Regions from separate parts of the Planifilum fulgidum genome, predicted to be linked through region 1. Evidence: riboswitches for the same ligand, from Rfam matches in the RefSeq annotation. Region 1 holds a riboswitch; each other region holds the start of a gene.

Region 1 (7,394 bases):
TTTCCCTTATTTTTTATAAGAATTTTGTAATGCGCATATTTGAAATCAGACAAACGAATGCCCGCAAAGCAAGAAAAATCCTTTGTTTTCAATTTTTAAACAGTAAAAATGGGAGCCCGTCCGCTGATGTCATCGGTTTGGTCAATAGAATCAATTTTTTGCAAAAGGTAAAATAAATAGAATCCGTAAATCCATTTGTGATATAATTCTCCCCAATATAGGCGCCGCGGGGCATTTCCCGATCCCTCAAGTTGTCTCGCGGGTTGGGGAGTGGAGAAGGTGTCGGAGAAAAACGTGAGGAAGGAACTGGGAACTTTTGCCCTGTTGATGACGGGGCTGGGGACCATCATCGGTTCCGGCTGGCTGTTCGGTGCCTGGAAAGCGGCATCCGTCGCCGGGCCGGCCGCCGTCATCGCGTGGGTTTTGGGAATGATCGCCACGGTATTCATCGGGCTGACCTATGCCGAGCTGGGAACGATGTTTCCCCAGACGGGGGGAATGGTGCGGTACGCCCAGCATTCGCACGGCCCCTTCGTCGGATTTCTCTCCGGATGGGCCAACTGGATCGCGATCGTATCGGTCATCCCCGTGGAAGCGGTGGCTTCCGTCCAATATATGAGCTCGTGGCCCTGGGAATGGGCCGGGCGCCTGTACGACGGGCAGGAACTGTCCCCGGCGGGACTCCTCTTGGCCGGGGCGTTGATCATCGTTTACTTTCTGCTGAATTTCTGGACCGTTCGCCTGTTTGCGGCGGCGAACAGCGCCATCACCGTGTTCAAACTGGCCGTTCCCCTTCTCACCGTGGCGGGGTTGATCGCCGCCGGCTTCCACGCCGAAAACTTTACGGACCACGGCGGCTTTGCCCCCCATGGCTGGTCCGGAGTGCTCACGGCGGTGGCCACCTCGGGCGTGGTGTTCGCCTTCAACGGTTTCCAAAGTCCGGTCAATCTGGCGGGGGAAGCGAAAAACCCGAGCCGCTCGATCCCGATCGCGGTGGTCGGGTCGATCCTGATGGCCGGCGGGATCTACATCCTGCTGCAAGTTGCCTTTATCGGGGCCGTTTCCCCGGAACAGGCCGCCAAGGGCTGGGGAGGCATCCACTTTAACTCGCCCTTTGCCGACCTGGCGATCGCCCTCAATCTCAATTGGCTGGCCCTGCTTCTCTTTGCCGACGCCTTTGTTTCACCGTCCGGGGCGGGCATCACCAACACCGCCACCACGGCGCGGATGGTTTACGGCATGAAGGAGAACGGTTATATGCCCAAAATATTCGGGTCGATTCACCCGAAATACGGGGTTCCGCGGGCGGCCCTGTGGCTCAATTTGGCGGTTGCCTTCGTTTTCCTCTTTTTGTTCCGCGGATGGGGATCCCTGGCGGAGGTGATTTCCGTCGCCACGCTCATTTCCTACGCAACGGGGCCCGTTGCCGTCATGGTGCTGCGCCAAAGGGACGTGGCGAACCGTCCGATCCGGGTGAAGGGGATGGGCGTGATCGCCCCGGTGGCGTTCATCCTGGCCTCCTTGATCCTTTATTGGGCGACCTGGCCGCTGACGGGCAAAGTGGTTTTGATCATGGTGCTGGGCCTGCCGATCTACCTCTATTACCAGGCAAAGGAGGGCTGGACCGATTTCATCCCCCGGTTGAAAGCCGGATTGTGGCTGATCGGATACCTCGCCTTCATCGTCCTGGTTTCCTGTCTGGGCAGCGAGCGATTCGGCGGGTACAACCTGATTCCCTACGGTGTGGACATGCTGTTGATTGCCGCCTGTGCTCTGGCCTTCTACTTCTGGGGGATCCGGAGCGCCCGGCGCGCCGGTTCCGTCCGGGAGGACCGGGAGGAGAAGGTGCGGAAGGCGTGGATCGCGTCGCTGTGATCGGCTTTTCAGGAAAAGCCGTCCCGGGTCCAGTGCTGAAAACCCTGCGCCTCGTGCGCAGGGTGGAAACAGATTTCGGCATGGGCATCGGGGGGGTTGCCGGGCGGTTCCTGCTTTTGCGGGCGCCGGGACGAAAAATCGCCCCCTCATCCATTTTGTCGGTGGCTTGTAATCAATAACCCCCGCGCCTTGTGCGCGGGGGTTTTCATTCAGAAGGCCGGAACGACGGCGCCGTCGTATTTTTCCTCAATGAACTTTTTCACTTCCGGAGAGGTGAGAGCTTCGGCCAGCTTTTGGATGGCCGGATCCTTTTCATTGCCTTTCTTGACGGCCAACACGTTCACATAGGGGGAATTCTTGTCCTCGATGAACAGGGAATCCTTCAGCGGATTCAGCTTGGCCTGAAGGGCGTAGTTGGTGTTGATGACCGCCACGTCCACCTGATCCAGGACCCTCGGCAGGATGGCCGGTTCCAGCGCCTTGAATTTCAGCTTTTTCGGGTTGGACCGGATGTTTTTGAGGGTTTTGTCCCCTTCGCGGTTGTCCAGTTTAATCAGCCCTTGCTGATCCAGCAACAGCAGGACCCGGGTCATTTCACTGGTGGCGTTGGGGAGGGCGACCGTCGCGCCGTCGGGGATCTCCTCTTTGGATTTGTATTTTTTGGAGTAGGCTCCCATCGGTTCGATGTGCACGCCCGTCACCTTGACCAGGTGCCATCCCTGTTCCTTGTTGGTGGATTCCATCCAGGGGATGTGCTGGAAGTAGTTGGCGTCCAGTTCCCCTTCTTCCACCGCTTTATTGGGCAGAACGTAATCCTGGAAGACGCGCACCTCCAGCTGGATGCCCTCTTTTTCCAGCGTCGGTTTGATGTGGTTCAGGATTTCGGCATGGGGCACCTGCGTGGCCCCCACGTGGAGCGTCGTTTTTTCCTGGCTGCCTCCGCCGCATGCGGCCGTTGCCAGCAGCAGAGCGAGCGAGAGCAGTCCGAGCCACCATTTTTTCATGATTCGATGCCTCCTTTTCCGGATAAGTCGGTTGACGGATCGGGTTTATCGTTTGTCGACGCGTCGCGCCAGCCGGTCGCCGCCCCACTGCACCAGCTGCACGAAGAGGACGAGCAACAGGCCGCAGGCGTACAGCATCTGGTCGTTGAAGGACTGGAAGCCGAAGCGGTATGCGGCGTCGCCCAGGCCGCCGCCGCCCACGATCCCCGCCATCGCCGAAAAGCTGATCAGGGAGACGCAGGTGACGGTCAGGCCGGAGATGATCGCCGGCTTGGCCTCCGGCAACAGCACCTTTCGGACGATCTGCATCCGGGTGGCCCCCATGGCCAAGGCCGCTTCGATCACGCCCCGGTCGATTTCCCGGATGGCGGTTTCCACCATGCGCGCATAAAAGGGGGCGGCCCCTGCGATCAGGGGAATCGTGGCCGCCGTCGGCCCGAGGGTGGTTCCCACCAGCAGTTTGGACAGGGGAAAGAGGAAGAGAACCAGCACGATGAAGGGAACCGCCCGGAACAGGTTGACAACCACGCCCAAAAGGCGCTGAAGCGCCACATTTTCCCAAAGATGGCCCTTGTCGGTGATGACCAGCAGCACGCCCAGGGGGATGCCGATCAGGGCCGAGAAGAAGGTGGAGATGGCCACCATGTATATCGTTTCCCCGGTTGCCTGCCACAACAATTGGGTGTCCAGTTGATCAAACATGGGGGATCACCTCGCGGTGTTCATCCTGCTTCAGGGCTGCTACCGCTTCTTGGACCGCGTCCTTCGGCCCGCCGATCCGCAGCGTCACATGGTCTCCGCTTTCCGCGGCATCGGGCAGGATGGTGGCGGTCACGCCCCGCTTGACCCGTTCCGCCAGAAGGCCCCACAAAAGGTCCAGCTTGCGCGAAGGAATCCGGATCAAGGCGGTGTGCCGTTCGGCGTTTTCTTTTTCGGCGATCAGGGATTCCACAAATTGCCGGGTCACCGGGTGCTTCGGCTCGCGGAACAGGGCCTCCACTTCGCCCTGCTCCACGATCTTTCCGTCTTCCATGACGGCCATGCGCTGGCAGAGCCGTTTGACGACGCTCATTTCGTGGGTGATGACCACCATGGTGATGCCGGTGTCCCGGTGGATCTCCTTGAGCAGCTCCAGGATGGAAGCGGTGGTTTCGGGGTCCAGGGCCGACGTCGCTTCATCGCAAAGCAGCACGGTCGGATCGTTGGCCAAGGCCCGGGCGATCCCGACCCGCTGTTTCTGTCCGCCGGACAGTTGAGCGGGATAAGCGTTGGCCCGGTGGGTGAGCCCCACCCGTTCCAGCAGGGTGTCCACCTTTTCCCGGATCTCCCGTTTCGGCTTTCCGGCCAGCTCCAGGGGGAAGGCCACGTTTTCCCAGACGGTGCGCGACCAGAGCAGGTGGAAGTGCTGAAAGATCATGCCGATTTTCTTTCGCGCTTCCCTCAGCTGGCGCTCGCTGCTTTCGGAGATGGGGATTCCGTCCACCGTCACCCGGCCCGACGTAGGCTTCTCCAGGCCGTTGAGCAGGCGCAGGAGCGTGCTCTTTCCGGCGCCGCTGTGGCCGACGATGCCGAAGATCTCCCCGCGTTTGATTTCCAGATGAATATCCTTGAGGGCAACCACGTCTCCGTCCTTCGGAGAGCGGTACACTTTGCTCACATGATCCAGTACGATCATCGATTTCACCACCCGTTGACGAAAAAATCCCTTCCTGCCAGAGCAGAAAGGGATCTTATATCTAAAATCGCCTCTCTCATCTGCCAGAACCGTTGGGCTCTGCAGGAATTGGCACCATTTCCGCGTATGGCCGCGGACGGTTGCCGGGTTTCATCGGGCCAGTCCCTCCACCTCTCTGGATAAGAGCGCGCGGAATCACCGTATGAAATTGTCATGAAACATCCTACTACGGCGCCCTCGGCGTGTCAACAGCGCCGCGTTATTCCAAAATATACAAACTGTTTTGATTGGATGGGCCGACAAATCTTATCGGAAAAGTTTTAATGCGACCGGCTGCCTCAGGTCAGGACATCCCGTTTGGCAAAGGACCACCAGGCGATCAGGTGAAACAGCGCAAAATGGATGACGAGCACCAGCAGGGAGTGAGCGAGGGACATGCCCGGAAAAGGCGGGGAGTGGCCGTAGAAATAGGGCGAAAGATCCAGATTGGCAAACAGCAGGTATTTTCCCCAGCTGATTCCCCATATTTTCAATAATTCCGATAGAAATCCACCGGAAAAAAAGAGAAAAATGGACAGCCCGACGGACAGGGTGCTGCTGCGGGATGCGGCGGACAGCATGAAGGCGAGGGAGGCGGTCACGAGGACTTCCACCCCATACAGTCCGTAGCGCGCAAATAGTTGTTTCAGGGCTTCCAGGGCGTCACCCAATCCCGTCCAGCGGAAGAAGACCGCTCCGAACAGCAGCGAAGCCAGCAGGAGGACGGCCATGCAGGCCAAAAGGAAGGTGACGACCGCCGCAAATTTGGACAGCAGGATGCGGGTCCGGCTCACGGGACGGATGAGCAGCAATTTCGCCGTTCCCCAGGAGAACTCGCTGGAGATGATATCTCCCGCGACGACCAGGGTGAACAATTGGACGATGAACAGCAGGTGGGTGCAACCCTCGGCGAATTCCCACATGTCCACCGGGGCGCCGGAGACCAAGATCAATCGCTGACCGATCGCCAACAGGCAGACCGCCAGGATCAGCAGCGCCCACATGACCAGGGTCCGCGTCCGGTCCATGATTTTCATCTGTTCGTTTCGGATCAGCCTTCCCAGGATCACGGCGCATCCCCTTCCGTCAATTCCAGGAATCGTTCTTCCAGCGACTGTTCCAGCCGTCGGATGGCGTACACCCGAACGCCGGCCTCGATCAACCGCCGGTTCAGCTCCGCGGTTTCCTCCCGCCGCAGCCTTATCTCAAAACCGCCGGGGCATTCTTTCCACTCGCGGTTTAAGCCCAGTTGAAGCAGTACCGACGGGACCGGATCCGTCCGATCCACCTCGAAGCGGGTTCGGAGTTCCTCGGAATCCCGCCGGAGAATTTCGCTCATCCGCCGGACTTCGATCAGTTTTCCACCCCGGAGGATGGCCACCCGGTCGCACATCAGCTGCATCTCCGAAAGCAAATGGCTGGACACGACCACCGCCGTCCGTTCCTTCTCGGCCAGACGGCGCAGATAATCCCGCAGTTCGCGAATGCCCGCGGGATCCAGCCCGTTGGTGGGCTCGTCCAGGATGAGCAGGGCGGGACGGTGCAGAATCGCCTGGGCCACCCCCAGGCGCTGGCGCATCCCCAGAGAATAGGTTTTGACCGGATCGTGGATGGCCTCCTCCAGTTTCACCAGGGAAATGACTTCCCGGATCCGCTTTTCGCCCACCCCCGGAACCATCCGGGCAAAGTGGAGCAAATTCTTGTATCCCGTCAGGAACGGGTAAAACTCCGGATTTTCCACGATGGCTCCCACATGCTTCATGGCCTGTTCAAACTGGGATCGCACGCATTTTCCCCGAATCCGGATCTCCCCCCGGGTGGGGGCGACGAGGCCCGTCATCAGCCGGATCAGCGTGGTTTTTCCGGCGCCGTTGGGCCCCAGAATTCCCATGACTTCTCCCGGGTACACCTTCAGCGAAACGGAATCGATGATTCGCCGCCGGCCGATCTCTTTGCTCACATCGCGGATTTCCAACACAGGGCTGTTTATCATGACGACCTCCGTGGACGCGGCGTTCTCCGAACTCGACGTCGAATCCGGTTCCCATCTTCATTGTACGCGTTGATTCGACGAAAAAAAGGGAAACACTCCCGACAGAGCGTCCCCGTTTGCCGGTTCCCCGGAAGAAAAAAGCCCTCCGCGGCGGGAAGGCACAGGGTTGGTCAGGCGGTTTTTGCCGAGTCCTGCTGCATAAAGACGGAGCGGAAAACGCCTCCCGCCCCCGGACTTTGAGGTTTGTCAGCGTCCCGGCCTCCCGCCTGTGAAAAAGCGGTCCGCGATGGAGCGGAGGGCCGATTCGGGCCTCGGTTTCGCCTTTCCGCCGGCCGTCAGCGGTTTTCCGGCGGATGTAAAGAAAAACCCCCTTTGTTCCACGGGGGCATCATTGGACGACCAGGGTTTCGGCGGGTTCCATCACATGGCTTCCCCTCGCCGTCACATGGTACATCACCTTGTATTCCCCGGGTTCCGGGAAGGTCTTTTTGATGGAATACACCCCGTCTCCCGTTTTTTCCGCGTCGATCATTTCATGATCGTCCTTGGGCGCTCCCTTTTTCCAGATTTCGAACTGCACTTCGTCCGCGTCGTTGACCGGTTCTCCCTCATGGGTGACGGTGATTTGGATTAAGACTTCCTTTCCGGCCTTCGCGTCCTCGGGCAGATCCATCTTCACCTTCGGGGCGGAGGGAGCATTTTTTCCGGCGTCATGTTCGGAGTGGCCTTCCTGATGCTCCGAAGCGGCGCCGCTTTGTTCCGGTTTTCCCTCGTCCGGAGAGGTTCCGCAGGCGGCCGCCGCGAAGGC
Region 2 (7,394 bases), on a different contig from region 1:
AGCGGAATCTGTGGTTGACGGGGAAAGCGGCCAAAGAAGAGGCATGGCCGTTGCCGGAGGTGATCCAGGCCGCCTTTGCGAGCGCCCGGGAGCATTTCGAGGTCCATTTGCGTTTTCTCCGCACCCTGCGGAGGCTTTTGGATACGGAGCCGAAGCCGCTTGTGGATTTTCCCTTGGATGAGATCGGGCGGGATTAGAAACTTGAGGAAGTGAGCGGAGGAGGCAGCGCCTGGAAGGGCCTTGCCTCCCGACGGGATGGGTTCGCGAAAAAGGATTGACGATGCAAAGGATGCTGTGTTATGATATACTCAACATTGAGTATTAAATATTGATTAAATAAGATTGACCAAACAAATGGAGGGGGAGAGAATATGGACCCCTTGATCCGGGCCCGCGGATTGGTGAAACGGTACGGCGGACGGACGGTGGTGAAGGGGATCGATCTCGACATTCACCCCAATGAGGTGGTGGCGCTCATCGGTCCCAACGGAGCGGGGAAGACCACGACCTTGGAGATGATCCTGGGACTGCGCCCTCCCGACGGGGGAAGCGTTGCCTATTGGTGTGAAGATCCCCGGAAACACCTGGGGGTCCAGCTGCAGGCCACGCCCTTCTTTCCGGCATTGACGGCCGCGGAGAATCTGCAGCTGATTGCGGCCTTTTACGGGATGCGGCTTCAGCCCGGAGAAATGAGGGACATACTGCAGCGGTGCGGGCTTGCGGAGGCGGAGCGCACCGAAGCGTCCCGTCTGTCCGGCGGACAACAGAAGCGGCTTGCCATCGCCATCGCCCTCGTTCACCGGCCGCAGGTCCTTTTCCTGGACGAACCGACGGCGGCGCTGGATCCCCGCGCGCGAAAGGAGATTCGCGACCTGATCCGCCGCTTGTCCCGATCCGGCACGACGATTGTTTTCACTTCCCATGACATGGAGGAGGTGGAAAAGCTGGCCGACCGGGTGATTCTGATCCACCGGGGAGAGATTCGGGCGGAGGGATCGCCGGAATCCCTGCCGCGACAGTACGGGGTCGGGAATTTGGAGGAGCTGTACCTCGAATTGACTGTTTAGCCTGCGTTCGGAGGGTGAAAGGGATGAACACGGCATTGCGGATTCTTTTGAAGAGCGCCTTGCGCGACCGGATTTCCCTGTTTTGGTCGGTGGTTTTTCCGGTGGGCCTGTTGATCGGGCTCGGGGTTGTCTTCGACTCGCCGGAATATCGCGGCCGGCTGCTGGCCGGGACGGCGGCGATGGGGGTGTTTTTCTGGGCGCTGTTCGGCATCGCCTTTGAAAACTTGTCCCATCGGAACCGGGGAGTTTACAAGTTACTCCGGGCGACTCCTTTTCCGACGGTCGCCTTTGTTTTAAGCCTGACGATCGCCCGGGCCCTGGTTGCCCTGTTGAGCGGCGCCGTTGTGGTCGCGACCGGAGCGATCGCCTTCGGCGTGGACGTCGGATGGGGAGAAAGCTTGCTGATGCTTCCGGTGCTGCTCGCCGGAACCTTCTGCTTTACCGGCCTCGGCTTTTTGGTGGCCAATCTGGCGGGAAACGAAGCCCAGGTGAGCATGATTTGCAACCTCTTTTCCCTGCCGATGCTCTTTGTCAGCGAAGCCTTTTATTCGCTGGACGGATCGCCCCGCTGGTTGCAGGAGCTGAGTCGGTTTTTGCCCTTTTCCCATTTTGTGGACGCTTTCCGCCACTCGCTGGAAGGCGATGCGTCGGGAATCGTCCTGCCGATCCTGATTCTGTTGGCGTTCGCCGTCCTGTTTTTGGTACTGGCGGTGGTCACCTTTCGCTGGGATGCGGAGGGGGGGAAGATGCTGGCCGGTCGGATGAAGCCGTGACGGGAAAAAGCAAAGGCTTCGGAATCGTCCTTTCCGAAGCCTTTTTTCTCAAGCGGGGTTTTACGCATTTTCCTTCAGGGCGTTTTTCATCCATTCCTTTCCTTCGGTGAAGCGGGAGATGAGCATGCTGGCCACGGTGTCGCCGGAGGCGTTGACCATGGTGGCCGGCGGATCGACCAGGGTTCCGATGACGGCCAGGATGGGCAGGGCCTCGACCGGGAACCCGTACATGGTGACGATCAGCATTTCGCCGATGAAGCCGCCGCCGGTCACCCCGGACATCACGACCCCGCTGAGGACGGCGATCAGGATGGCGGTTAAATAGGTGTCGATCCCCTCAAAGGGGATGTTGAACAGGCCGAACAGAAAAGAGATTTTCAGGATGGCGCTGATGCAGGAGCCGTCCATGTGGATGGTGGCACCCAGCGGAATCACCACGTCCCTTACATCCTTTTTGATGCCCAGCTTGGCCGCGGCGGTCAGGTTGGCGGGGATGGTGGCCACGCTGCTGCCGGTGGCCAGCGCCGTCACCGCCGGAGAGGGGATTACGCTCCAGAAGCGGCGGACGCCCTTTCCTCCTCCGGCCAGGAAGGCGTAAAGGGTGAAGAAAACGATGAAATACAAGAGGGCCACCGGATAGTAGACGGCGACCGCCCGGGCGTAGGAACCGACCAGCTGCGGGCCGAATTCCCCCACCAGCGCGGCGAAATAGGCGCCCAGGCCGATGGGGGCGTACCACAGAATGATCCCCACCAGCTTGATCAACACCTCGGACAGGGCAGACAAGCCCCGGGCCACCATCTCCCCCTTTTCTCCCGCCTGACTGACTGCGATCCCGAAGAGGGCGGCCATCAGGATCAGCGCCAGCATTCGTTCCTTGGACAAGAGATCCCGGAAGTCGGGAGCCGTCACCGTCTGGACCAGCTGTTCGCCCAGGGTGATCTCCGCCTGCTCTTCCGGCTCCTCCAGCGCGATGTTCACTCCCTCCGCCGGGTTGAACATTTTCACGGCTCCCAGCATCAACAGGGAAGAGACGACGCCGGTGACAACAAAAATGAGGAGCATCCAGCCCACGATTTTGCCCAGCCGCTTCAGGCTGGACATGTTGGCGATCGAACTGCTGATGGTGACGAACACCAGAGGCACCACGATCACGAACATGAGGTTCAGAAAAATATCCCCCAGGGGTTTCAGCACCGCCGATTTGGGCCCCAGGACGAAGCCGATCACGCTGCCCAGAGCGATGGCGGCCAGCAGGATGAGGGGAAATCGATAAGCACGCAGGAAAGCCATCGCGGATGATTCCTCCTTCGCATTCAATCATACCCGAAGAACGGCCCGCGCACCGCGTTTGTTTCATCCCGTTTTTTACAGCCCATCCCGGGAGGGCGTTCGTCCGGGAAGCGGAAGATGAAACCGAACAGGATGGCCGGAAGATCGGTCGGGAATCTCCCGCCAGGGTCGGGCCTTCCGGGCCTCCGGTGCCGCAAGGGAGACGGGATGACCAGACCGGCGGAGATTTGCTTCCCTGCTTTTTCCGCGCCGGTGCGGGACAGGCCGGCGGGATGAAGCGGGAGAAGGCGAAAATCCCGGAGATTCCGATGAAGGCCATCCCAAAGCCGATCCGGCCGGGCCGGGTGCGGCCGACCGAGCAACCCGTAATTGGCAGGGTGGCGGGGGAGCGATGGGAATGCGCCGGGATGCGGTTGGATGGGAGCCCCGGAAGGCGTGTCTCCCCTTCGTTAGGGGCGTGCCTCCTTTTGCAAGCGGCGGGCGGCCATCTTTTCGGCAAGCGCCGGTTCCGGCGCCCGCCCGGCGGAAAGGGGCCTTTTTTATCCTTTCCGCGCGGAAACGTTTGATGGCCCTCCGCCTCTCAAATCCGGCAAAAAAGCGCCGCGGCTTGTCGTCTTGGCGCCGTCCATCCGGTAAAATGGAGGTGGATGAGGGGAGCAGTGCAGGGGAAGGGGACTGAGAGCGTTGTACAGCGTGTATTCCAACGACCGGTTGTTCGCTGTCGTCGATCTCATGGAGGGAATCGAGGGAAGCCGATTTGAGATCCTCGAGTACAAGGAAGTGAAGAAAAGCGGGACCCCTTTGCGTCAAATTCGGATTGTTCTGAATGAAGGGGAGGCCCGGTCTGCGGAGGGGGCGCTCCAGTTTTTCAAGGGAAACCTCGCCGTGAAGACCAAACCGGGGGAAGGAGGGACCGCCTCCGAAATCCTGCGGAAGGCGATGACCGGAATCTTGGCGAATGAATCGCTGGTGAAGCAGCCCCTCATGCTTCCCGTCTACAGCGGGGAGGGCGAAATCTATCTGAAACCGTCCTATCATCACTATCAGCTTCTCTGGTTGGAGCGGGAGGAGATTGTCGTCGACGAAGACGTGTTTGTCGCCTGTGACACGACGGTCGGCGTCAGCCCCGTCCGGATCAAGCTTCCCGCTTCGGACGAAAAAGAGGAGAAAGAACTCCTGCAGGTGAAACTGTCCGGCACCGGCGCCTGTGTGCTCCGGTTGCCCGTTTCTCCGCAGGAGATCATGTGCCTGCCCATGGCCGGGGAAAAAATGCAGCTGGAAGGCGCCTATGCCTTTCTGCGGCGGGGGGCCGTCCAGCTCAGTGTGACCGGCAAGGAAAAGGATTCCCTCACTTATCACTTTTCCGGTACCGGCGAGGTGTGGGTCGCCCCCACCAAGGACGTTCGGTGAAAACGGCCGGCCGGAACGGGGGAATAATGGAAAGGGGCTGTGGAGCCAAACCCGGCAAGGGAGGATCATGGATGAGAATCAAAGTGACCAGCGTTTTTGTGGACGACCAGGAGAAGGCCCTTCGGTTTTACACGGAGGTTTTGGGCTTTGTGAAGAAACGGGACCTTCCGGCGGGAGGGGCCCGGTGGCTGACGGTGGTTTCACCCGAAGGGCCCGACGATCTCGAATTGCTGCTGGAACCGAACTGGAATCCCGCCGTCCAAATCAACGGCCGGCCCGCCGCCGCGGTGTTCCAGAGAACTCTCTACGAGGCGGGAATCCCTTGCACCGTGTTTTATGTGGAGAATCTGCAGAAGGAGTGCGAGCGGCTGAAGAAACGGGGGGTCACCTTCGCCGTGGAACCCGTCAAAACCGAAGGGGGGTACCAAGCCGTCATCGATGACACCTGCGGCAACCTCATCATGCTTTTCCAGGAGGAGGTGAGCGGATAAGAACCGGGTGAGGGCGCCTGCCACAACCGCCCCGTCGATTTTGACAGCGTATTGACAGTCCCGGGCCCGATTGATTATCATGAACAGAAACAGCTGCGGGAAGGAAAGCGCCCCGCTTCGGGAGAACGGACAACTTCATATTTGAGAGCGCTCTTATCGAGAGAGGCGGAGGGACTGGCCCGATGAAGCCCGGCAACCTATCGGAAGGGATTCCGATGTGGTGCCAATTCCTGCAGAGAGTCTATCTCTGGGAGATGAGAGTGTGGACCTTCGCCCAACCTTTCATCCGTCAGAGATGGAAGGTTATTTTTTTGCAAAGGATGATGGCCGATGGAGAAGCACCCCTTGGTTCGACGCATGGAGGAGAAAATCCTGATCCTGGACGGCGCGATGGGCACGATGCTCCAGCAGGCGGGACTTTCCGCCGGCGATTTCGGCGGGGAGGCGCTGGAGGGATGCAACGAGGCGCTCAATTTGACCCGGCCGGACCTGATCCGAAGGATTCACGAGGCTTACCTGGAGGCCGGGGCGGATCTGATCGAAACCAACACCTTCGGGGCGACGCGGATTGTGCTGGAGGAGTACGGACTCGGGGAGCGGGCGGAGGAGATCAACCGGAGGGCGGCCCGGCTGGCGGTGGATGCCGCCCGCCGGTGGTCGACGCCGGAGCAGCCCCGCTTCGTCCTGGGCGCGATGGGGCCGACGACCAAGACCCTTTCCCTGACCGGCGGCGTCACCTTTGAACAGCTGGTCGACGCTTACCGGGAGCAGGCCCGGGGATTGCTTCTGGGAGGCGTGGACGCGCTGCTTTTGGAGACGGCCCAGGACACCCTCAACGTGAAGGCGGGGGGCATCGGGATTCGCCGGGCCTTCGAGGAATTGGGGAAGGAGGTGCCCCTCCTCATTTCCGGGACGATCGAACCGATGGGAACGATGCTGGCCGGTCAAAACATCGAAGCCTTTTATCTGTCGGTGGAGCACTTGCGGCCGGTGGCCGTCGGCCTCAATTGCGCCACCGGTCCGGAGTTCATGCGGGATCATCTCCGGACCCTGTCCGGGCTGGCCCGGTGCGCGGTCAGTTGTTACCCCAACGCGGGTTTGCCGGACGAAGAGGGGCGGTATCACGAGACGCCTTCGTCGCTGGCGGCGAAGATGGCCGCTTTCGCCGATGCCGGTTGGCTCAACATCGCCGGGGGCTGCTGCGGGACGACGCCGGGGCACATCCGCGCCCTGGCGGAGGCCCTGCGGGGGAAGAGGCCCAGGCGGCCGGTTTCATCCCATCCGCCGGGGGTTTCGGGGGTGGAGGCGGTCTTCCTGGAGGAGAAGAGCCGCCCCCTCCTCGTCGGCGAACGGACCAACGTGATCGGATCGCGCCAATTTCGGGAGCTGATCGCCGCCGGCCGGTATGAGGAGGCGGCGGAGATCGCCCGCCGGCAGGTGAAGGGCGGCGCCCAGATCATCGACGTCTGCCTGGCCGATCCGGACCGGGACGAGCTGGAAGACATGGAACGGTTTCTCGAACATGCGGTGAAAAGGGTGAAAGTCCCCCTGATGATCGATTCCACGGATCCGGCGGTGGTGGAACGGGCCCTCACCCATTCCCAGGGGAAGGCGATCATCAATTCGATCAATTTGGAAGAGGGGGAAGAGCGCTTCGCCGCGGTGGTTCCCCTCCTGCGCCGGTATGGGGCGGCGGTGGTCGTCGGGACGATCGACGAAGGGGGGATGGCCGTCGATCGGGAGCGGAAACTGGCGGTGGCCCGCCGTTCTTACGAATTGTTGACGGAGAAATACAAGGTGGCGCCCGAGGACATCATCTTCGATCCTTTGGTGTTTCCGGTGGGAACCGGTGACGAAGCCTACATCGGCTCCGCCCGGGAGACGGTGGAGGCCATCCGGCTGATCAAAGAAGCTTTTCCCCGCTCCGCCACCATCCTGGGCATTTCCAACGTTTCCTTCGGCTTGCCTCCCGCGGGCCGGGAGGTGCTGAACGCCGTCTTTCTCTACCACGCCACGAAGGCGGGGTTGGATTATGCCATCGTCAATACGGAGAGGCTGAAGCGCTACGCGTCGATCCCCCCGGAGGAAGTGCGGCTCGCCGAGAGGCTCCTTTTCGGGACAACCCGGGAAAACTACGAGGCGGTATTAGGCGAATTCACCCAATTCTACCGGCGGAAGAAAGAGGAGAAGGCGGAGCCGGCGCACCGCCTTCCCCTGGAGGAGCGGTTGGCCCGGTATGTGGTGGAGGGTTCCAAGGACGGGCTGTTCGATGATCTGAAGGAGGCGCTGGGCCGGTACGATCCCCTGGAGATCATCAACGGGCCGTTGATGAAGGGGATGGACGAGGTGGGCCGCCTCTT
Region 3 (7,394 bases), on a different contig from region 1:
ACCCGGACGGGAGTGTCTACTTCCGAGATGCCTATATTCTTGAGCATTAATGGAGGCATGGGTGAAAGTCACCCCTTCATGGGGTGACTTTCCCTTGTCCGCTTTTTCTGCAGAGGAGGTGTTGCCGGTGCTTCGATATATAGGAAAACGCGTTTTTTACATGCTGATTTCCCTCTGGGTGATCGCCACCCTGACCTTCATCATGATGCATCTGGCCCCCGGCGGTCCCTTTGCTTCGGAGAAGAAGTTGCCGCCCCAGATCATCGCCAACCTGGAGGCGCATTATAATCTGGACAAGCCGCTGCCGGTGCAATATGCCCTTTATATGAAAAATCTGATCATGTTCGATCTGGGTCCCTCGATCAAATCGGAGTCCCGGGATGTGAACAGCATTCTGGCCGACGGGTTCCCCGCCTCCGCCCAGCTGGGCCTGGAGGCGATGGCTGTCGCCGTGCTGGCGGGACTGATCATGGGAATTATCGCCTCTATTCGCCACAATCGGCTGCCGGATTATACCGTCATGTTCCTGGCGGTGGTCGGGCTGGCCGTCCCCAGTTTCGTCCTTGCCCCTCTCTTTCAGAAGTATTTCGGTCTTGAGTGGAATCTTCTGCCGATCGCCGGGTGGGGTTCCTTCGAGGATACCATTCTGCCGGCCATTGCCCTGTCCTTCACCCCCTTGGCCCTCATGACCCGATTGATGCGTTCCAGCATGCTGGAGGTGATGAGCCAGGATTACATCCGCACCGCCCGCGCGAAGGGGCTGTCCCCGTCGAGGGTCATCACCCGGCACGCGATCCGCAATGCCATTCTGCCGGCGATCACCATCATCGGTCCCTTGGCGGTGGATATCATCACCGGCAGTTTCGTGATCGAGAAGATCTTTTCCATTCCGGGCATCGGAAAATATTTTGTGGAGAGCATATTCAACCGGGATTATTCGGTGATCATGGGCGTGACCATCTTCTATTCCGCGCTGCTTCTTCTGGTCAATCTGCTGGTGGACATCGCTTACACGTTGGTGGATCCGCGCATCAAGATCGGCGGAAGGGGGGCGAACTGACATGTCTTTGCCTGCAGAAGCTTTTGAACCGGCGCCGCGCCGCGAGGCGGAGGCGGAGGCGATTGCGCGCCCCAGCCTTACCTACTGGCAGGATGCCTGGTTGCGCTTGAAGAAGAACTGGTTGGCAATGGCGGGTCTCGTCATTCTCGTGCTCCTCGCCGTCATGGCCATTTTCGGCCCCTATATGGTGGATTATACCTATTATGAGCAAAACCTGGAAACCGGAAAGAACCTGGAACCCTCCAGTGAGCACTGGTTCGGGACCGACGATCTGGGCCGGGACATGTTCGTGCGCACCTGGTATGGCGCCCGCGTGTCGCTTCTGATCGGATTGGCGGCGGGATTGATCGATCTGATCATCGGCGTGCTCTACGGCGGCATTTCCGGCTACAAGGGCGGGCGAACCGATGAGATCATGATGCGGATCGTCGACGTCCTGTGGGGGCTTCCGTACTTGTTGACCGTGATTCTCCTGCTGGTCGTGATGGAGCCCGGCGTCCTGACGATCATCATCGCCCTGTCGATTACCGGCTGGCTGCGCATGGCCCGTCTGGTTAGGGGACAAGTGCTGCAGCTGAAGGAGCAGGAGTACGTGCTGGCCGCCCGGACCCTGGGGGCGAGCGGCCGGTGGATATTGTTCAAGCATCTGCTTCCCAACTCCTTGGGCCCGATTATTGTTCTTATCACCTACACCATTCCCAACGCCATCTTCGCCGAAGCGTTTCTGAGCTTCCTCGGGCTGGGGGTGCAGGCGCCCTTCGCCAGCTGGGGGACGATGATCGACGATTCGACGGCGGTGATTTTGTCGGGTGAGTGGTGGCGCCTCTTCTTCCCCGCCTTTTTCCTCAGCCTGACGCTGTTGGCCTTCAACATGCTCGGCGATGGCCTGAGGGATGCCCTGGATCCGAAAATGCGCAAGTAAAGGAGGGAGATCATGGCTCTTTTGGAAGTGGAGAATCTGCATGTGTCGTTTCAGACCTACGGGGGTGAAGTGCACGCGGTCCGCGGAGTCAGCTTCTCCCTCGAAAAGGGGGAAACCCTGGCCATCGTCGGCGAGTCGGGGAGCGGGAAGAGCGTCACCGCCCAGTCGATCATGCGCCTGATTCCGACGCCGCCGGGCATCATCAAGGAAGGGGAGATCCGCTTCGACGGAAAGGATCTGCTGACCCTGTCGGAAAAGGAGATGTTCGGCATTCGCGGTTCGGAGATCGGCATGATCTTCCAGGATCCGATGACCTCCCTCAACCCGACGATGACCGTGGGCAGGCAGATCATGGAAGGATTGATCTGGCACCAGGGGATCGACAAGCGGGCGGCCCGGGAACGGGCGATTGAGATGCTCCGCCTGGTGGGGATTCCGACGCCCGAAAAACGGGTGGATCAGTATCCCCACGAGTTCAGCGGGGGAATGCGGCAGCGGGCGATGATCGCCATAGCCATGGCCTGCAATCCGAAAATCCTCATCGCCGATGAACCCACCACCGCCCTGGATGTGACCATCCAGGCGCAGATCATGGAACTGATGAAGGAGCTGCAGGAGAAGACGGGAACGGCGATCATCCTGATCACCCACGATCTGGGCGTGGTGGCCGAAACCGCCCACAAGGTGGCCGTCATGTACGGCGGGAAAGTGGTGGAGTACGGAACGGTGGAGGAAATTTTCTACCGTCCCCGCCATCCCTACACCTGGGGATTGCTCAACTCCATGCCCCGGCTGGACATGGAGCGGGACACGGAGCTGCAGTCGATCCCGGGTTCGCCGCCGGACCTGTTCAAGCCCCCGCAGGGGTGCCCCTTCGCCGACCGCTGCCCTCATGCGATGAACATCTGCCATGAAATGATGCCGGAGAAGACCGAAGCGTCTTCCAGCCACGGCGTGTACTGCTGGCTGGAGCATCCTCAGGCTCCCCGCGTGGACCGGGGTCTGCGGGTGAACATCTCGGCCAAGTAGGTTCTGCGCTTAAGGGGACGGGAAAGGGGGGAGGAATCCCCCCCCCCCGGCCGTCCCCTTATCATCTGCCGCGGGTTGACACACCCTTTCAGATTGTCGTATCATAACAGAAAATTCAATAGGCGTCTTCTTATCGAGAGAGGCGGAGGGACTGGCCCGATGAAGCCCGGCAACCACCCCGCTCCCGTGCAGGGAACGGCCGGACCGAACGATCCGGACGAGGGGAAAGGTGCCAATTCCTGCAGGACCCTCGGGTCCTGAGAGATGAGAAGAGGCGGAACGGAATCCAACCCACTTAGTGGGTCCCGCGCCCTCTTCTGATCGAAGAGGGCGCTTGTTTTTCCGGAAGGGGGAGGATGGATGTGGCGACGACCGTCAACTGCCCGCAAAAGCTGACGGTTCCGATCGGTCCGTTGGATTTGGAATGCGGCCGCCGCCTTAAGCAGGTGGAGATCGCCGTGGAGACCGCCGGGACCCTGAGCGATTCCAGGGACAACGTAATCCTGGTGTGTCATGCGCTGACCGGTGATGCCCACGCCGTGGGGGATGCGGAACATCCCGGCTGGTGGGACGGATTGATCGGACCGGGCGGATATATCGATACCAACCGCTATTTTGTGATCACGACCAACGTTCTGGGCGGATGCGCCGGAAGCACGGGTCCTTCGTCGATCGATCCGGGGACGGGTCGTCCCTACGGGACCTCTTTTCCCGTGGTGACGATTCGTGATATGGTTCGCGCCCAGCGGCGCTGCCTGGAAAAAATGGGCATCTCCAAAATAACGGCGGTGATCGGCGGTTCGATGGGCGGGATGCAGGTGTTGGAATGGGGGATCATGTACCCCGAAGCGGTGGAGCGGATGATCCCGATCGCCACCTCCGTTGCCCTCTCTCCGATGGGAATTGCCTACAACGACATCGGCCGCCAAGCGATTTTGGCGGATCCCGAATGGAAGGGCGGAAATTATTATCCCGGGCCCGGCCCCCGAAGGGGTTTGGCCATCGCCCGGATGATGGGAATGATCACCTACCGGACCGAAACCCTTTTTGAGAAGCGGTTCAGCCGCCGGATCCAGGACGACGGACCCATCACCCGGCTGGATTCGATGTTCCAGGTGGAAAGCTACCTGCGTTATCAGGGGGAGAAGCTGGTCCGCCGCTTCGACGCGAACAGCTATCTCTATCTCCTGAAAGCGATGGATCTGCATGACATCGGCCGGGGACGCGGAGGGGTGGAGCGGGCGCTGTCCCGGATTCAGTCCGACGTGCTGGTGATCGGCATCCGGGAAGACATTCTGTTTCCGATCCGGGAACAGCGAAAAATCCATGCCCTGCTTCAGCGGCTGGGGAAAAGGTCCCGGTTGGAGGAAATTCAATCCCACTACGGCCATGACGCTTTCTTGGTCGAATTTGACCTGGTGGGGCCGCCCATTCGCCGTTTCCTGGGGGAAGGGAGGATGAGGTCTTCTTGACGCTCCCACACTGTGGGAGTACAATAGGGATGTATTAATTCATTATGTGAAACCCCTTTCCAAAAAGCGGTGAATCATTTTGATGAGGAATTTTATCTCTTTGCTGCCGTTTGTGCAGCTTTTTTGGAAAGCAGGGTAACATAAGGAGAAGCACTCAGGTTTATGGGGGGCCTGGCAATGAATCACTCCAGTTTTTTCAACCGTCGGCTGCACTCGCTGTTGGGTGTCATACCGGTGGGCTTTTTTTTGCTCGAGCATCTGTTGACGAACTATTACGCCACCCGGGGAGCTGACGCTTACCGCGAGCAGGTGGAGTGGCTGTGGGACATTCCCTTCCTGCTCTTTTTGGAGATCTTCTTCATTTTCCTTCCGCTTCTGTACCACGGGGTGTACGGATTGTATATCGCCTTCCAGGCGAAGAACAACGTGACCAATTTCGGTTATTTCCGAAACTTGATGTTCATGCTGCAGCGGGTGACCGGGGTGATCACCTTCATCTTTGTCGGTTGGCACGTCTGGGAAACCCGGATTTACGTCGCCCTGAACGACTTGAGCGCCCATGAAGTGGGATTGAGGATGAACGAAATTTTGTCCAACAATCTCACCTTCGCCCTGTATGTGATCGGAGTCATCGCCGCGGTTTTCCACTTCAGCAACGGCATGTGGTCCTTCCTGGTCAGCTGGGGCATCACCGTGGGACCCCGCGCCCAAGCCGTTTCCACCTGGGTGTGGGCCGTCGTTTTCGTCGTCGTGTCCTACATCGGCGTTCGGGCCCTGTTTGCCTTTGTTGACCCAGAATTCGTGACCCAGTCGGCACAGTTCTAAAAGGGGGCACTGCCAATGAATGAAAAGGTCATCGTTGTCGGCGGCGGCTTGGCCGGTCTGATGTCCACGATCAAACTGGCGGAAGCGGGCGCCGACGTGCAATTGTTCTCGATCGTTCCCGTGAAGCGTTCCCACTCCGTCTGTGCGCAGGGTGGAATCAACGGTGCGGTCAACACCAAGGGGGAAGGAGATTCTCCCTGGGAGCACTTTGACGACACCATTTACGGAGGGGACTTTTTGGCCAACCAACCGCCCGTCAAGGCGATGTGTGAAGCGGCGCCGGGCATCATTTACCTGATGGACCGGATGGGAGTCCCCTTCAACCGGACGCCGGAAGGGCTTATTGACTTCCGCCGGTTCGGCGGAACCAAGCACCATCGGACCGCTTATGCCGGCGCGACGACGGGCCAACAGTTGCTGTACGCCCTGGATGAGCAGGTGCGTCGCTACGAGGTGGCCGGTCGCGTCACCAAGTTTGAGCATTGGGAGTTTTTGTCCGCCGTGTTGGATGATGAAGGCCGTTGCCGGGGAATCGTCGCCCAGGATTTGCGCAGCGGGGAAATCCGCGCCTTCCCGGCGGACGCGGTGATTCTGGCCACCGGCGGTCCGGGAATCATCTTCGGCAAGTCGACCAACTCGATGATCAACACCGGTTCCGCTGCCAGCGCCGTTTATCAGCAGGGAGCCATTTACGCCAACGGGGAGTTTATCCAGGTTCACCCGACGGCCATCCCCGGGGATGACAAGCTCCGCCTGATGTCGGAGTCGGCCCGCGGGGAAGGGGGACGGGTTTGGACCTACAAGGACGGAAAGCCGTGGTATTTCCTGGAGGAGTGGTATCCCGCCTACGGGAACCTGGTGCCGCGGGACATCGCCACCCGGGCGATCTTCAAGGTGTGCGTCGACATGAAACTGGGGATCAACGGGGAGAACATGGTCTATTTGGACCTTTCCCACAAGGATCCCAAGGAGCTGGACGTCAAACTGGGCGGGATCATCGAGATTTATGAGAAATTCATGGGAGAAGATCCGCGGAAGGTTCCGATGAAGATCTTCCCGGCGGTGCACTATTCGATGGGCGGCCTGTGGGTGGACTACAACCACATGACCAATATTCCCGGCCTGTTTGCCGCGGGAGAATGCGATTATCAATACCACGGGGCCAACCGTCTCGGCGCCAACTCCCTTCTCTCCTGCATCTACGGAGGGATGGTGGCCGGTCCCAGCGCGATCAGATACGTCCGCGGACTGGAAAAGTCGGCGGAGGATCTGCCTTCCACCCTGTTTGAGCAATACCGCAAAAAGGAAGAGGAAAAATACGAACAAATCCTCAAGATGGACGGAAATGAAAACGCCTATCAGCTGCACAAGGAATTGGGCGAGTGGATGACTGACAATGTGACGGTGGTCCGCTACAATGACCGGCTGTTGAAGACGGACGAAAAGATTCAGGAATTGATGGAGCGGTACAAGCGGATCAGCATGATCGACACCAGCCGGTGGAGCAACCAGGCCGCCTCGTTCACCCGTCAGCTGTGGAACATGCTGCAGTTGGCCCGGGTGATCACCCTGGGGGCCTATCACCGCAACGAAAGCCGCGGCGCCCACTACAAGCCGGAATATCCGGAGCGGAATGACGAAGAGTGGCTCAAGACCACCAAGGCGAAATACACCCCCGACGGTCCGGAGTTTGATTACGAGCCCGTGGACGTTTCCCTGATCAAACCGCGCCCGCGCCGGTACGACGTGGCGAAAGAGGAGGCGGCGAAACAATGAGCGAACAGACGGTGCATCTCATCATCACCCGCCAGGACGGACCGAATGAAAAGCCGTATACGGAAGAGTTCAAGCTGCCGTACCGGAAAAACATGAATGTCATTTCGGCGCTGATGGAGATCCAGCGGAACCCGGTCAACGCCAAGGGGGAAAAAACCACCCCGGTGGTGTGGGAGTCCAACTGCCTGGAAGAGGTGTGCGGCGCCTGTTCGATGGTGATCAACGGAAAGCCGCGTCAGGCCTGCACCGCCCTGATCGACCACCTGGAGCAGCCCATCCGGCTGGAACCGATGCGAACCTTCCCCGTGAT

The links. A riboswitch is a leader RNA that binds a small molecule or an ion and turns the genes downstream of it on or off. The one in region 1 is predicted to bind S-adenosylmethionine.
Region 2: it holds a riboswitch for S-adenosylmethionine, as region 1 does, so the genes downstream of both, metH (methionine synthase) here and BM063_RS05195 (methionine ABC transporter ATP-binding protein) in region 1, are expected to answer to the same signal.
Region 3: it holds a riboswitch for S-adenosylmethionine, as region 1 does, so the genes downstream of both, metX (homoserine O-acetyltransferase MetX) here and BM063_RS05195 (methionine ABC transporter ATP-binding protein) in region 1, are expected to answer to the same signal.

What each region holds. Positions count from the first base shown of each region.
Region 1 is NZ_FOOK01000006.1:85,752-93,145, reverse strand. Features, by position in the region: gene BM063_RS05215 (APC family permease) at 280-1,875, shown strand; gene BM063_RS05205 (MetQ/NlpA family ABC transporter substrate-binding protein) at 2,085-2,879, opposite strand; gene BM063_RS05200 (methionine ABC transporter permease) at 2,925-3,581, opposite strand; gene BM063_RS05195 (methionine ABC transporter ATP-binding protein) at 3,574-4,554, opposite strand; SAM riboswitch class I at 4,628-4,740, opposite strand; gene BM063_RS05190 (ABC transporter permease) at 4,893-5,663, opposite strand; gene BM063_RS05185 (ABC transporter ATP-binding protein) at 5,660-6,586, opposite strand; gene BM063_RS17920 (FixH family protein) at 6,975-7,394, opposite strand, start outside.
Region 2 is NZ_FOOK01000019.1:7,124-14,517, forward strand. Features, by position in the region: gene BM063_RS10950 (PadR family transcriptional regulator) at 1-197, shown strand, start outside; gene BM063_RS10955 (ABC transporter ATP-binding protein) at 372-1,067, shown strand; gene BM063_RS10960 (ABC transporter permease) at 1,091-1,840, shown strand; gene BM063_RS10965 (dicarboxylate/amino acid:cation symporter) at 1,901-3,133, opposite strand; gene BM063_RS10975 (AIM24 family protein) at 3,827-4,543, shown strand; gene BM063_RS10980 (VOC family protein) at 4,615-5,034, shown strand; SAM riboswitch class I at 5,185-5,295, shown strand; gene metH (methionine synthase) at 5,365-7,394, shown strand, end outside.
Region 3 is NZ_FOOK01000007.1:96,666-104,059, forward strand. Features, by position in the region: gene BM063_RS05955 (peptide ABC transporter substrate-binding protein) at 1-50, shown strand, start outside; gene BM063_RS05960 (ABC transporter permease) at 128-1,060, shown strand; gene BM063_RS05965 (ABC transporter permease) at 1,062-1,982, shown strand; gene BM063_RS05970 (ABC transporter ATP-binding protein) at 1,995-3,011, shown strand; SAM riboswitch class I at 3,139-3,282, shown strand; gene metX (homoserine O-acetyltransferase MetX) at 3,368-4,483, shown strand; gene BM063_RS05980 (succinate dehydrogenase cytochrome b558 subunit) at 4,661-5,308, shown strand; gene sdhA (succinate dehydrogenase flavoprotein subunit) at 5,324-7,084, shown strand; gene sdhB (succinate dehydrogenase iron-sulfur subunit) at 7,081-7,394, shown strand, end outside.